3 regions of the Nocardioides sp. YIM B13467 genome follow, and region 3 is predicted to be linked to each of the others. Evidence: predicted binding sites of a transcription regulator. Region 3 holds the regulator's gene; each other region holds the start of a gene.
The links. Region 3 encodes LexA, which represses DNA repair genes until DNA is damaged. Its sites were predicted from a motif close to TCGAACANNTGTTCGA; they were not measured.
Positions count from the first base shown of each region.

Region 1 (4,549 bases), on a different contig from region 3:
GCCGCGACCGTCCGCGAGGAGTACCAGCACCTCTCCGACGAGGAGTTCCGCGTCGGTCGTGCCCAGGTCCTGGAGCGGTTGCTGGAGAAGGAGTCGCTCTTCTCGACACCCTTCGCGAGGATCAGCTGGGAGGCCGCCGCGCGGGCCAACATCTCGGCCGAGATGGCAACCCTGAACACATACCTGTCGCCCGACCGATAACAATTCGTTCCGGACCCCTCGCTGGTGACAGAATCTGCCGGTGAGCTTCCAGACGTACGCCGAGCTGTGGCGGATCCCCGACGTTCGCCGCATCCTCGTGCTGGGTCTGTTCCTGCGGATCCCGATGCCGGCGTCCTCCGTCATCGTGACTCTTCACGTGGTCGGCCCCCTGGACCGCTCCTACGCCGAGGCCGGCCTGGTCTCGACGGTCCTCGCGATCGCGATGGCGATCTCGGCGCCCTGGCTCGGCCGGCTCCTCGACCGCCTCGGCCTGCGGCGTACGCTCCTGCTCCCGCTAGCCGTACTCCCGATCGCCTGGTCGATCGCTCCCTGGGTCGGCTACCTCCCGCTGCTCGCACTGGTCGCCGTCGCCGGGCTCTTCACGGTCCCGTCCTTCTCGGTCGTGCGCCAGGTGATGATCCGCTCGGTCGGTCCGGGGCAGCGCACCGCGGCGCTGAGCGCCGACGCGATGATGACCGAGCTGGGCTTCATGGTCGGTCCGGTGATCGGCGTGCTCGGCGCCAGCTACTTCGGCACTGCCCAGGCGTTGCTGCTGATCCAGTGGCTCGGAATCGCCGCGGCGGTCGTGCTGTGGCTGTTCAACCCGATGATCACCGAGGGAGAGCCGACCGTCCCGAGCGACGCCGTCCCGAGCGACGCCGTCCCGAGCGACGCTGTCCCGAAGCGCCGCTTCGGGCTCCCCTCGTGGGTGAACCCGGGCGTCACGCTCCTGCTCGCCGGCACCTTCACCGCCTCGCTCATCCTCATCGCCGAGGACCTCGGCACCGTGGCCGCGATGCGCGACTTCGACCGCACCGCTCTGCTCGGGATCGTCATGGCGATCTGGGCGCTCGGCTCGCTGCTCGGCGCACTCATCTACGGCGCCCTCAACAGCCACCCCTCCACCGCGGTGATGCTGGTCCTGCTGGGTGCGACGACGGTGCTGACCGCGTTCGCCTGGGACCCGATCTCCTTCGCCGTCCTGCTCCTGCTCAGCGGCTTCTTCTGCGCACCGACCCTGACCGCCGCGCTCGAGGCGATCACCAGCAGCGTCCCCTCGAACGTACGCGGCGAGGTGATGGGCTGGCACGGCTCGGCCATCACCCTCGGCAGCGCCGTCGGCGCCCCCACCGCCGGGTTCGCCATCGACATGATCGGCTGGCAGGGCGGCTTCGTCCTCGGCGGCGGCCTCGGCCTGCTCATCGCGGCGGCCATCTGGCTCACCACGCGACGGATGTCCACCCCAGCGGAGGCGTCGCTCCCGCCGGGCGAGAAGTCAGCCGCGCCGGCCGAGTAGTCACCGCGGTGCCGTCTCGGCCGACGTACGTGACGCCTGGGCTAATGGGGTTTGCGGCGGCGTAGGCCAGCGGCGAGGAGAGCAGCGACCAGGACCCGAGAGGTGACCTCGACGGCACCCGCGGCGACCATGTCGTCGTAGACCTCGGCGGGTACGTCGTAGTGGTCCCGGTCGAAGCCTCGGGCCGGGATGCCCATCCGGCTCGCGAAGGCGTGCAGCTCCTCGTAGGAGGTGTCGCTGGCGAGGTGAGACCACATCCGGCCGCGACTGGGTACGTTCGGCGGGTCGATGAGGATCACGGGCCATTCTTACCGTGTTCATTCTTGGGTGCCACCCTGACCCCACAGCCTTGACCGGTCGGCAAGAATGGTTCCTGATGAACACGACAGTGCTGTTCGAGGCTCGGGCGAGGGTGCTCCATGACCTCGATGCCCGCGGACTCGCCGGTGCGGCAGCCGTCTCCGCCCTCGAGGACGCGATGACCGAGCGCGGCTGGTGGGTGGAGCAGTGGCCGGAGGGCAAGGCGTACGTCGCCGGCCTGGTCGCCCAGGACGTGCAGGACCTGCTCTTCGACGGCGAGGCCTCCGCGCGCTGGCCGGTGTGCACCACGTGTCCGCCCGAGTCGCCGGTGCACTCGCTCCACATCACCCCCGACCTGGGAGGTCCGGACCCGATCTGGGTCTGCGAGGAGAGCGGCGACGTGGTCGCGCCGCTCGGAGACCTCTGAACAGCTCAGCAGGTCAGGACGGACCGAGCTGCAGGTGCAGCGCGTAGCGGTCGGCGCGATAGACCGAGCGGCACACCTCGACGTAGCGGTCCCCCGAAACCGACTTCCGCTGCCTGCGAAGCACGGGGACACCGACGGAGAGGCCGAGCAGGGTGGCCTCCTCGATGTTGGCCACGTCGGCACGGAACGTGTCGTCGACCCACGACGGCCGCATCTGGCGACTGGCCAGCTCGGCGTAGAGGCTGGTCGGCGCGGTCCGCTCGAGCATCCCGGGCACGATCGCCTCGTCGAGGTAGACGTCCTCGATGCAGATCGGCACCCCGTCACCACGGCGCAGTCGCCGCCAGTGGATGACGGCCGCACCCTCCCTGATGCCCAGCGAGCGGGCGATGGTGGGCCCGGCCTTCTCGCGGCCGAGCAACAGCGTCTCGGAGGACGCCTGCATCCCCCGGCGCGCCATCTCCTCGCTGAACCCGAGCACCGGGCTTGCCGCCCGCGGCGGACGCGCCACGAAGGTGCCCCGGCCCGGGATCCGGACCAGCAGACCGTCGGCGACGAGCGCGTCGAGCGCCTGCCGCACGGTGGCTCGGGCAACGCTGAACTTCTGGACGAGCTCCCGCTCGGAGGGCGCTGAGGCTCCAGGGCTTTCGCCGATGACCAGCTCCCTGACGTACTCACGGATCTGGACGTGCTTGAGCGACCGCTCTCCCTCGACCGACCGGACCATGACCAGAGCGTAGGTGTACACCTCGCGTACGTCCCGAGTTTGGTCAAGTTGTGACATTGCAACGAGATGAGGCAGATCAACCGCAACGAAACGACAATGTCTCGATTTCACTAGAACACGTGTTCGATACCGAGGTATGGTGGCGGGGTGGACTTCCAGGGAACACTCTTCGCCCCCACAGACGACGAGACCACCGAGACGACCTACGAGCGGATCCAGCTGGATCGCGGAGCCTGGGTGGACATCGCCCGCGGCTGGCTGCCCGATCCCGACGACGTCTTCACAGCCCTGGTCAGCGACGTCCCGTGGCACGAGGAGCGCCGGCAGATGTACGACCGCGTCGTCGACGTACCGCGGCTCCTGCACACCTACATGCAGGGCGACCCGCTCCCCCACCCCCGTCTCGCCGAGGCCCGCGGCCGCCTCACCGCCCACTACCTGCCAGAGCTGGGCGAGCCGTTCGTGACCGCGGGCTGCTGCTACTACCGCAACGGCAACGACTCGGTCGCCTGGCACGGCGACAAGATCGGCCGGGGCCGCACCAACGACACGATGGTCGCGATCGTCTCCGTCGGCGACCCCCGCCGCCTCGCGCTACGCCCCCACGGAGGCGGCAAGGGGATGAGCATCCAGATGGGCCACGGCGACCTCGTCGTCATGGGCGGCTCCTGCCAGCGCACCTGGGAGCACGCCATCCCCAAGGTCGCCTCCGCCGGCCCCCGGATCTCGGTCCAGTTCCGCCCCCGCAACGTCTTCTGAGGTTCGGGATCAGCCGAAGGGACGCATGCTGAACCCTTCGCCGCGGTAGTAGTTGTCGATCGCGGCATTCATCCTGCTGATGAACGTGTCGAGGACCCTGACCGCACTGACGTAGCTGCGATTTCTCGCGCGGGTCAGGAAGGCCGCCTCGTACGTCGCCACGGCGGTCCTCGCCCGCCCCATCAACTGGCCCTCGATCGCGTCGAAGTGGCTGCTCACGCGCGAGAGCCGCGGCGACCACGCCCTCCAGGTGCGGTGTGCGGCGAGGTAGTTCCGCTGGTACCGCAAGGAGTCGGTGGACGACTGGATCGCCGCGATGTCGATCCGGATCGAGCCTGCTTCTGCGGGGACCGGCTTCGTCGCGACGGCGACGCCGATCGGCGCGAGGCCGGCAACGAGGGCGAAGGCCACGAGCAGGACTCGTAGCCGGGTGGAGAGGTGGGGCACGGTGAACCTTTCTGAGGGAATCTCTGCGGCCATCGTGGTCGGTCCCACGGTCGCCTCGAACCCGTACCGTTCCCGTACCGCAAAGCCCACCCAGCGCCGATCTCAACCGTCCCGAGGTGGGTCCCAGATGCGTTCCGTACGCTGGTAGGAAAGGATGGGACCGACAGCCGACGCCCCTGGAGCCGCCTTGACCACCACCGCACCCGCCCTCGCCCCTCCGTCCGCTGAGGAGATCGCCAGGGCGAAGGAGATCGTCGGGCGGGTCAGCACCGCCTTCAGCAGCCGCGTGGTCGGCCAGGAGCGGCTCAGGACGGCGCTGCTGATCGCGCTCCTCTCCGAGGGTCACGTGCTGCTCGAGAGCGTGCCCGGGCTGGCGAAGACGCTGGCCGCC
Region 1 is NZ_JBHZPJ010000015.1:34,249-38,797, reverse strand. It holds gene ACFX43_RS04165 (hypothetical protein) at 1-201, shown strand, start outside; gene ACFX43_RS04160 (MFS transporter) at 242-1,498, shown strand; gene ACFX43_RS04155 (DUF4031 domain-containing protein) at 1,540-1,797, opposite strand; gene ACFX43_RS04150 (hypothetical protein) at 1,875-2,225, shown strand; gene ACFX43_RS04145 (GntR family transcriptional regulator) at 2,239-2,973, opposite strand; gene ACFX43_RS04140 (alpha-ketoglutarate-dependent dioxygenase AlkB) at 3,100-3,711, shown strand; gene ACFX43_RS04135 (hypothetical protein) at 3,721-4,158, opposite strand; gene ACFX43_RS04130 (AAA family ATPase) at 4,346-4,549, shown strand, end outside.
Region 1: ACFX43_RS04140 (alpha-ketoglutarate-dependent dioxygenase AlkB) is a predicted target of LexA. The motif match lies at 3,064-3,079, and genes of this name have one in related genera.

Region 2 (4,549 bases), on a different contig from region 3:
ACATCCGAGACCGCGAACCCGGCGGCCTCGAGCAGCCCGGTGACCTCGTCGAGGGCGAAGCGCCGACCCGAGCGCCCCTGCGAAGTGGTGTCGTCGAGGAGCTCGGCGGCCTGCGCGAAGTGGCCGGCCAGAGCGCGGGAGAGGACGGCGGCGGTGCGCTGGGCGACCAGCAGGCTGAGCGTGCCGCCGGGACGGAGCACCTCGCGGATCCCTGCCAGCGCCTCAGCAGCGTCGGGGACGACCTCGAGGACACCGTGGCAGAGCACCACGTCGGCACCGCTGGGGTCGGCGACGTCGGAGAGTGCGGCCAGGTCGCCCTGGCGCGCATCGACGGAGACGCCGGCCTCGCGCGCCCGGCGGTCGAGTGCGGCCAGCGCATCGGGGCTGGGGTCGACGACGGTGACCCGGTGGCCGAGCCCGGCGATGCGTACGGCTGAGGTGCCGGTGCCGCCGCCGATGTCGAGGACGTCGAGCGGGCCGGAGGCCAGGACCGGGTCGAGCGCGTCCCAGACGGCGACGGTCCGGGCGCCTGCCCGACGACTGGTTGATGCGGAGCCAGCTGACATGGGGCCAAGCGTAGGCCCTGCCTCCCACCCTGCGTACGCCACACCTGGATCAGCCCACGAGGCGGTCGTGCCGGAGCCGGGTGGCCTGCGAGGTGTGGGCCATCAGCCCGAGCGACTCCTCGACGACGGCGAGGAACCGGTCGGCGTCACGCACCTGCTCGTCGGCCTCCTCCGCGGTGACCGCACGGATCGAGCCGGCCTCCGCGGCGGCGCGCTTGGCGGCGCCGGCGGCGAAGTAGTCGGCCCACTCGGAGAGCTCGGGCGCGACCTTCTTGAGGCGGACCCAGGCGTTCCACGGACGACGGCGACCGGCGCGGCTCGCGGCCTCGACGGGATCGGTGCGGGCGGCGATCAGCGCGGCGGCGGCCTGGAGCGCGGCGACGTGAGCGATGGCGTACCTGCTCGGCACGTCGTCGGCCACGATCGCCTCCGCGAGGGTCTCGGTGGCTCGGAAGAGGTAGTTGTGCGTCGTGGCCGGCAGCAGATGCATCGGGTCGTCCTTCTCGCTCACGGTCGACCCCGCAGTGGACGGCTCTGGCGGGCGTCGGGGGTCGAGGACGACGCCCGCCAGAGCCTGGATGTTCGAACATCTGTTCGAACACGTGATCAAACTACACCCCGCCACCGACAGTCACAAGACGTTTCGGTGGCGGGGCGTGTCGAGCGGTGCTGCGGGCCGCTCAGTCTTCGGCGACGGCGCCGCGGATGAGGTGCGGCGGGTGGATGTAGCGAGTGTTGGCCGGCAGCCACATGACCACCAGCAGCCCCGCGGCGATGACGATCGCGATCGCGGTGAGCACGCTGATGATCACCGGCGGGCCGGTCAGGATGCCGCCGACGCTGGCCACCGCGGAGATGAACACCAGGAACGTGATCGTGATGCGGGCCCACTCGAAGCCGTTGCGGAGGAAGACCGCGAGCACACCGAGCATGCCGGCCATCACTCCGAACAGGGTGATCGCGGGGGCGATGAACGCCGGCGCGCTGACCCGGTTGTCGGTGGGCGGGTTGATGAGGGCCTCGAGCCCTTCGGTCTCCAGGATGCGCTTGGCCGAGGCGTTGCCTTCCGCCCACGCGCGCACCAGGTCATCGGAACGCAGCACCATGACCACGACCACGACGGCGCTGAACGCGATCAGACCGACGATCAGCCGGACCGCCCACGTCATCTCCCGCGGCACGGGCTCAGCAGCGAGGGCCGCCACCTCGACGGTGGTCTCCAGGTCCTCGTTCACGACCACACCTTCGTTCTCGTCGGGTGTCGTCATGGTCATCCGGTCTCCTTGCGACGTGGGGGGAAGTCTGCGTTGATCAGCCCATTCTGCCGCACGGGGCACAACGGAGGTAAATACGGGATCGCGTGCGCCTGGTCTCGGCCGACGCGACTCGGTCTCGACCCGCTTCGCGGCTTCGCAAGCTCAGTCGCTGCGCTCGCTCGACCTCCTCCCGTTGCGACAGCGCTCGTTCCTCGCGCGGTCGCAGGCTCGGATGTCGGTGTCGTACGCCAAGATGTCCCCATGGAATCTCTAGCGCTGACCTTCTCCAGCGGGTGGGCCAGTGGCATCAACGCCTATCTGGTCGTGCTGGTGCTCGGCGTCGTGCAGCGTACGACGGGTGCCGAGGAGATCCCTGACGTCCTCGGCACCTGGCCGGTGCTGGCGGCCGCCGGGGCGATGTTCGCGATCGAGTTCGTCGCGGACAAGGTTCCCTACGTCGACTCGACCTGGGACTCGATCTCCACGGTGATCCGGCCCACGATCGGCGCCGTGATCGGCGTCCTGCTCGCCGGTGAGGCCGACTCGCTCAACGCGGCCGTCGGTGGCGTCGTGGGCGGCACCTCGGCGTTCATGTCCCACCTGGTCAAGGCCAGCGAGCGGCTGGCGGTCAACTCCTCCCCCGAGCCGGTCTCCAACTCGGTGGTCAGCCTGGCCGAGGACGGCCTCGTCCTCGGCGTGGTCTGGTTCGCGACCGAGCATCCGCTGGCTGCCGCCGGTATCGCCGCCGTTCTGCTGGCCGCCGGACTGGTGCTGGTGTATTTCATCGTCCGCACCGTTCGCGGGGGCTGGCGCAGGCTGACCCGGCGCGGAAGACGTGGCGCCCCGCCGCCGGAGGGCCCGTCCGACGGCACGACCAAGCCCTACCCCGTCCAGTGACGCGCGTCGTCGTCCTCGGGGGTGGGTACGCCGGGATGGCCAGCGCCGCCAGGCTGGCCAAGCTCGGCCACTCGGTGACCCTTCTCGAGGCCTCCGGACAGCTCGGCGGCGCCCTGGTGCCGGTGCGTGAGGAGGGGTTCACCTGGGACGCCTCGGCGACCTCGACGCTCCTGCCCGCGGTGATGCGCGACCTGTTCCGCAAGTCCGGGCGGCCGGCCGAGCGTGAGCTGGAGCTGGTGCCGATGGACGTCATCCGCGAGCACCGGTTCGCCGACAAGACCTCGGTCTCGGTGCCCGGCGGCACCCGCGGCGCCCAGCTGGCGGCCTTCGACGAGCTGGGCCCGGGCATGGGCCAGCGGTGGACCGACTACGTCGCCAGGTTCAGCGAGGACTGGGAGGTGCTGCGCCAGCACTACTTCGAGGTGCCGTGGGAGCCCTCGGCGCTGCCCTCGGCCGTCGCGGAGCGGTTCCGTTCGCGCGAGACCCTCCACAAGCGGCTGCGCAAGACGTTCAAGGACGAGCGGCTCCGGCTGGTCGCGGCGCACCCGTTCGTCGCGGCGGGGCAGGAGCTGCGTGACGTACCTGCCTGGGCGGGGCTCACCGCCTATCTCGAGCAGCGCTTCGGCGCCTGGCGGGTCGAGGGCGGGATGGGGGTCGTGGCCGAGGTGCTCGCCGCCCGGATGGCCACCCGCCGGGTCTCGGTGCAGACCGCGACCCGCGTGGAGGACATCGTCGTACGTGACGGACGGGCGGTCGCGGTCAGCACCACCGCCGGGGAGATCGATCTCGGCGACGACGGAGCGGTCGTGGTCGCCTTCGACCCGCGCTCGCTGCCGGCCCTGCGGCCGCTGGTGGAACGTACGTTGCCGGCGATCCCGCCGATGACGTTCCACCTCGGACTCTCCTCGCTGCCCGAGCACCTCGTCGATCTTCCCGACGAGCTGGTGCTCCACGGGGACCCGACCCTGGTCGTACGCACCCGCGGGCTCGCCCCCGAGGGGCAGCACGCCTGGACGATCCACTCCCACGGCAAGCTGATGGAGGACGTCCTGCTGGCGCTGGCGCGCCACAAGATCGATCTGCGCGAGCACGTCGTGCACCGTGTCGACCTGGGCGCCGCCGAGCTCGTACGCCGCTGGCGCGGGTCGCCGCTGGGCGTGAAGTGGGCGGGACGCGGCACGGTGTTCCAGCGCCTCGGGCCGCGCACCCCGCTCCCCAACGTCTACGCCGCCGGCGCCCACGCCACCCCCGGCTCCGGGCTGCCGTTCGCCGGGCTCTCGTCCGCGCTGGTCGCGCAGTCGATCGGGCCTGCCGAGAAGTGAGCGCGGTCTAGACCGTCACGTTGAGCTTGGCGAAGATCTCCAGCGTCGCCTTGGAGCGGTTGAGGGTGTAGAAGTGCAGCCCCGGGGCGCCTCCGTCGAGGAGCTCCTGGCAGAGCTCGGCGGCCACGGCGATGCCCTCGGCACGGATGTCGGCGGGCTCGGGACCGGCGGCGCTGAGGCGCTCGACGATCTCCTCGGGGACCTCGGCGCCGATCAGCTCGCTCTGGCGCCGGATGGCGGCGAGGTTCAGGATCGGCATGATCCCGGGCAGGATCGGGATGTCGACGCCGCGGGCACGGACCCGGTCGACGAGGCCGAAGTAGTCGGCCGCACGGAAGAACATCTGGGTGACCGCGAACTCCGCGCCGGCCCTCGCCTTGGCGACCAGCACGTCGGCGTCGGCCTCGAGCGACTCAGCACTCGGGTGGCCCTCCGGGAAGGCGGCGACGCCGATGCGGAAGTCACCACGCTCCCGGGCCAGGTTCACCACGTCGATCGCGTAGTCGAG
Region 2 is NZ_JBHZPJ010000046.1:3,502,349-3,506,897, forward strand. It holds gene ACFX43_RS23960 (methyltransferase domain-containing protein) at 1-566, opposite strand, end outside; gene ACFX43_RS23965 (SAV_6107 family HEPN domain-containing protein) at 616-1,077, opposite strand; gene ACFX43_RS23970 (hypothetical protein) at 1,247-1,840, opposite strand; gene ACFX43_RS23975 (DUF4126 domain-containing protein) at 2,084-2,719, shown strand; gene ACFX43_RS23980 (phytoene desaturase family protein) at 2,629-4,041, shown strand; gene metF (methylenetetrahydrofolate reductase [NAD(P)H]) at 4,049-4,549, opposite strand, start outside.
Region 2: ACFX43_RS23965 (SAV_6107 family HEPN domain-containing protein) is a predicted target of LexA. The motif match lies at 1,149-1,164, and genes of this name have one in related genera.

Region 3 (4,549 bases):
GGGCATGGTGGCGACGAACGTCGCGACGACCATGCCTGCGATCAAGACGAGGGATCGTTGTTTGCGGTTGATCCGGCGGGCAATGTTTCGCATGAGATACCAGACGTTCGGGAAGGCAGACCTGGGCAGTCTAGGCGCAGAGCGTCGCTGTGTCCGGCGGACACGGCCTAGACGGGCTGCGTGACGTGATGGAGCCTGTTGCTTCCGGTTGCGGTGGCGTACGACCTGGTCCAGGTGGCGGTGGTGTTGGAGTCCTTGCGCTCGCCGATGACGTACCAGTCCATCTGGGCTCGGTTGCGGGTCACGTCGAGGACGGAGTAGCCGTGGTCGTCGAAGTTGAGGTAGCGGACGTGGCGGTTGGCGGTCCTGATCATGTTCTCGACCGTCAGGCTGACCGTGCGGCGCGGAGCGCCGAGGATGTCCTTGAGGTTGTTCGAGGTCACCGAGGTGGCCACGAACTCGACGCCGGCGGTCTTGCCGAGCGGGTAGACGGCGGAGTCGTACGGCAGGTCGCAGGCCCACGCGGAGTGGATGTCGCCGGTGACGAAGACGGTGTCGGTGATCGCGTTGTTGCGGATGTGCTCGAAGAGCTCGGTGCGGTCGGCGGTGTAGCCGTCCCACTGGTCCACGTTGTAGGCGATGCCGTTGTCGGGCAGCAGGCCGGTGACGTCGTTGATCGGGCTGATGAGGCTCTTGGGGAGCGCGCCGAAGGTGACCGGCGCGATCATCACCGGGTTGCCGACGATCTTCCACTGGGCGTCGGTGAGCAGGCCGTCCTTGAGCCAGGCCAGCTGCTCGTCGCCGGTGATCGTGCGGTCGGGGTCGTCGACGCCGGCCAGGTCGGTGCGGGCGACCTGCTGGGAGCGGTAGGAGCGCAGGTCGAGCATGCTCAGCTCGAGCAGGTTGCCGAAACGCAGCCGCCGGTAGATGCGGTCGTGGAGGTGGCCGTCGGTCTCCACCGTTGCTGTGCCGTCCACGCGCAGCGGCATCCACTCGTCGTAGGCCTGGTTGGCGTTGGTCTTGCGATCGATCCAGTCGTACTCGCCGGGCTCGTTGTTCTCGGCGCCCAGCAGCCAGGCGTCGTTGGCCGACTCGTGGTCGTCCCAGGTGACGATCCAGGGCAGCCGGGCGTGGGCGGCGGAGAGGTCGACGTCGCGCTTGTACTGCGCGTGCCTGATCCGGTAGTCGGCCAGCGTGTGCATCTCGTGGGCCGGCTCGTGCGGCCGGACGTCCTCGTTGGCCATGCCGTAGCCGTACTCGCCGGGCGCGTACTCGTAGAGGTAGTCGCCCAGGTGGAGGATGGCGTGCAGGTCGTCACGGGCGGCCAGGTGGCGGTAGGACGCGAACCAGCCGGCCTGCAGGTTGGAGCAGGAGACCACCCCGAAACGTACGTTCTCCGGGGTTGCGTCGGCGGCCGGAGCGGTGCGGGTGCGGCCGACCCGGCTGGTCTGACCGTTGTAGGTGAATCGGTAGAAGTACCAGCTCTCCGGGGCCAGGCCGGTGACGTCGAGCTTCACGGTGTGGTCGCGGTCGGGGCCAGTCTGCTGGGATCCCTTCGCGGTCACGCGGGCGAAGTCGGCGGTGGGCGAGACCTCCCAGCGGACCAGGACCTCCTCACCCTGCCCGGACCCCGGAGTCGCGTCCGCCGTCGGCGTGACCCGGGTCCAGATGACCACGCGGTCCGGGAGCGGGTCGCCGGAGGCGACGCCGTGCTGGAAATGGTTGAGCGTGCCGCCCGCGGCCTCCGCGGGCTCGGGAAGTGCGATGGCACCGGCTCCTGCGGCGGTCGCCAGCCCGGCGGCGATGAGGGTGCGGCGGTCGATCTGCGTCTGGATCACGCTGTATGGAACGACGCAGCCGCCGGCCCTGTCATGGGCCGGCGGCTGGATTTCACGCAGTGTTCCCGGACTGGTTCCGGGAGGTGTGGCGCAGGGCTCAGAGGCTGCGCAGGACCGCCGTCACCTTGCCGAGGATCGTCGCGTGGGTGCCGTCGATCGGCTCGTACGCAGCGTTGTGCGGCAGCAGCCAGACCTTGCCGTCCTTGCGGGAGAGCGTCTTGACGGTGGCCTCACCGTCGATCAGCGCGGCCACGATCTCGCCGTTCTCGGCGGTCGGCTGCTGGCGCACGACCACGAAGTCGCCGTCGCAGATCGCCGCGTCGACCATCGAGTCACCGGAGACCGAGAGCAGGAAGAGGTCGCCGTTGCCGACCAGCTGCTTGGGCAGCGGGAAGACGTCCTCGATGCTCTGCTGGCTCGAGGTCTCCTCGGCCAGGATCGGGCCACCGGCCGCGATCCGCCCGACCAGGGGGACCATGGCGGCGTCGGGGTTGGGGTTGATGTCGGCCTCGGCGGTGATCGTCGACTCGGGCTCCTCGCCGGACATGGCCTTGCGGTGGGCCATCACCTCCGGGAGGAAGACCTCGAGGGCGCGCGGTCGCTTCGGGTCCTTGCGGATCAGACCACGCTGCTCCAGCGCACGGAGCTGGTGGGCGACGCTGCTGGTGCTGGTCAGCCCGACCGCGGCGCCGATCTCTCGCATGCTGGGCGGGTAGCCGCGCTGCTCGATGCTGTCGCGCAGGTGAGCGAGGATGCGCTGCTGACGCGGCGTGAGCCCGGTCGCGTCCGGCGGCCCGTCGGGCAGCTCGCGGACGCGGCTCTTCTTCGAACCGCCTGATCCGGTGCCTGTCTTCTGCGTGGTCATGTCACCACATTAGTCCCTCTGGCACCACCACATCAAACATTTGTTCGACCTCATGGGCGGCGCGTGTCGGCGTTCGAAAATTCTTGGGGTCGCTACTTGCGTTGTTCGAACACGTGATCTACCTTCGAACATGTGCTCGATCGAACACGTGATCGAGAGACTTGTGATCAGGAGGCCGTGAGATGAGTGCAACAGTCTATGTGCTGCCCGTAGCCGAGCCGCCGCGCCCGGCGCCGGAGGTGCGTCGCTCGACCGTGCGACTCACTCGTCGCGGCCGAGTCGTCGTGTTCGCATTTGCGCTCGTCGTGCTCTTCGGGATCGCGTTGATCGGGGCGAAGGTGGCGTTCGCGGTGGAGAACGGTGCGGACAAAAGCCCCTCTCCCTCCGCCCACACGATGGTCGTCGGCGATGGTGACACGCTCTGGGACATCTCCTCGAAGGCCGTCGCCGGCACCGACTCCTCGATTCGGGAGATGGAGCAGACGATCAAGGAGCTCAACAGTCTCGAGTCCTCGATGCTCGTGTCCGGACAGACGCTGATCGTTCCGACCGCGCCGTAAGGCGCCGCACAGATGTCCGGCTGCTCCTTCGAGGGAGTCAGCCCGCGCAGCGGGCACCCTGGCAGCCGGCTACCGGGGAAAAGAGTGAGAGTGCTGCAGACGATGGGAAGCGTCTGCAGCACTCTCGCTGCGTCGGGTCAGTGGCGCCCGCGGTAGGGGTTGTCCGGCTCGGCCGGCGGCCACTGCTTGTTGCGGGTGCTGTGCCGCGGCGGCCACTCGTCGTCCGGCTCGACCGGCGGGTCCTGGGGCTGGCGCTGGGTGGGCATCGCCTGGGTCGCGGCGGGATCCTGGATCAGTCGAGCCCGCGAGCCGGTCTGGCCGTAGCCGGTCGGGGTCTGGTAGGCGCCGGACTGATACTGCGGGGAGCCGGCCTGCTGGGTGGGGTAGCTGTCCGTGCCGTATCCCTGAGAGCCGTACCCCGGAGTGCTCTGCGGCGTCGACGTCGGTGTCGGCGGGCTGGAGTAGTAGGGCTGTGGCGTGGGCGGCGGGCTGGTCGGCGGCTGGTAGGAAGGTGCGCCGTAGGCGGCCCGGCTGCCGGTGTTGCCGTAGCCCTGATCGCTGCTGGGGTAGCCGTACGGCGACTGGGAGCCGGTGTCGGTGTAGGCCGAGCGGTTCGAGGTGTCGCCGTAGGGCGGCTGGCTCCCGGTGTCGGAGCTGTGCCGGCCGTAGCCGGTGTCGTCGTAGCCGTAGGAGCCGGTGCCGTAGTAGTCCTGCTCCGGGTAGGCCTGCTCAGGGTAGGCCTGGTCGGAGTAGGCCGGGGCCGAGTAGTCCTGCTCCTCGACGTAGGCGTTGGAGTGGCTTCCGGTGTAGTCGTCGGCGGGTGGCGTGGTGGGGGAGCCGGAGAAGGCCCGCCAGGCCTTCCCGGCGAAGGTGAAGGTCAGGAAGAGGCAGGCGACTGCAACGACCGCCGCGATGGCGAGCTTCGCCCAGGCGCCGGATTCGCCTCCCCGTGCGTCGGCCCCGAAACCGACGGCGACCCACACGAGCACTCCCCAGATGACGAGGAATGCCAGTGTCGCGATCGCAGGCAAGATGAAAGGTGGCCGGGGACCGCTTCTGGGGCGCGTGCCTCTCCGCGACCCGACGCGATTTCCTCCGGAGATGTTTGTCACGGGGGTCATTCTTACTCATCCAGGCCAGTCCGTCGCCGCTGAACCGGAATCTTTCGGTGTTTGACCGGCGACACGCCGGACACGCGGGTAAACGCGACCCTCGCTTGCATCGTCGTGGGGGCGGGCGTACGGTTACCACTACATCTAGTAGTTACACCGCTGTAGTTATCCACA
Region 3 is NZ_JBHZPJ010000001.1:60,157-64,705, reverse strand. It holds gene ACFX43_RS00325 (MXAN_6640 family putative metalloprotease) at 1-45, opposite strand, end outside; gene ACFX43_RS00320 (alkaline phosphatase D family protein) at 168-1,838, opposite strand; gene lexA (transcriptional repressor LexA) at 1,936-2,703, opposite strand; gene ACFX43_RS00310 (LysM peptidoglycan-binding domain-containing protein) at 2,886-3,263, shown strand; gene ACFX43_RS00305 (hypothetical protein) at 3,401-4,294, opposite strand.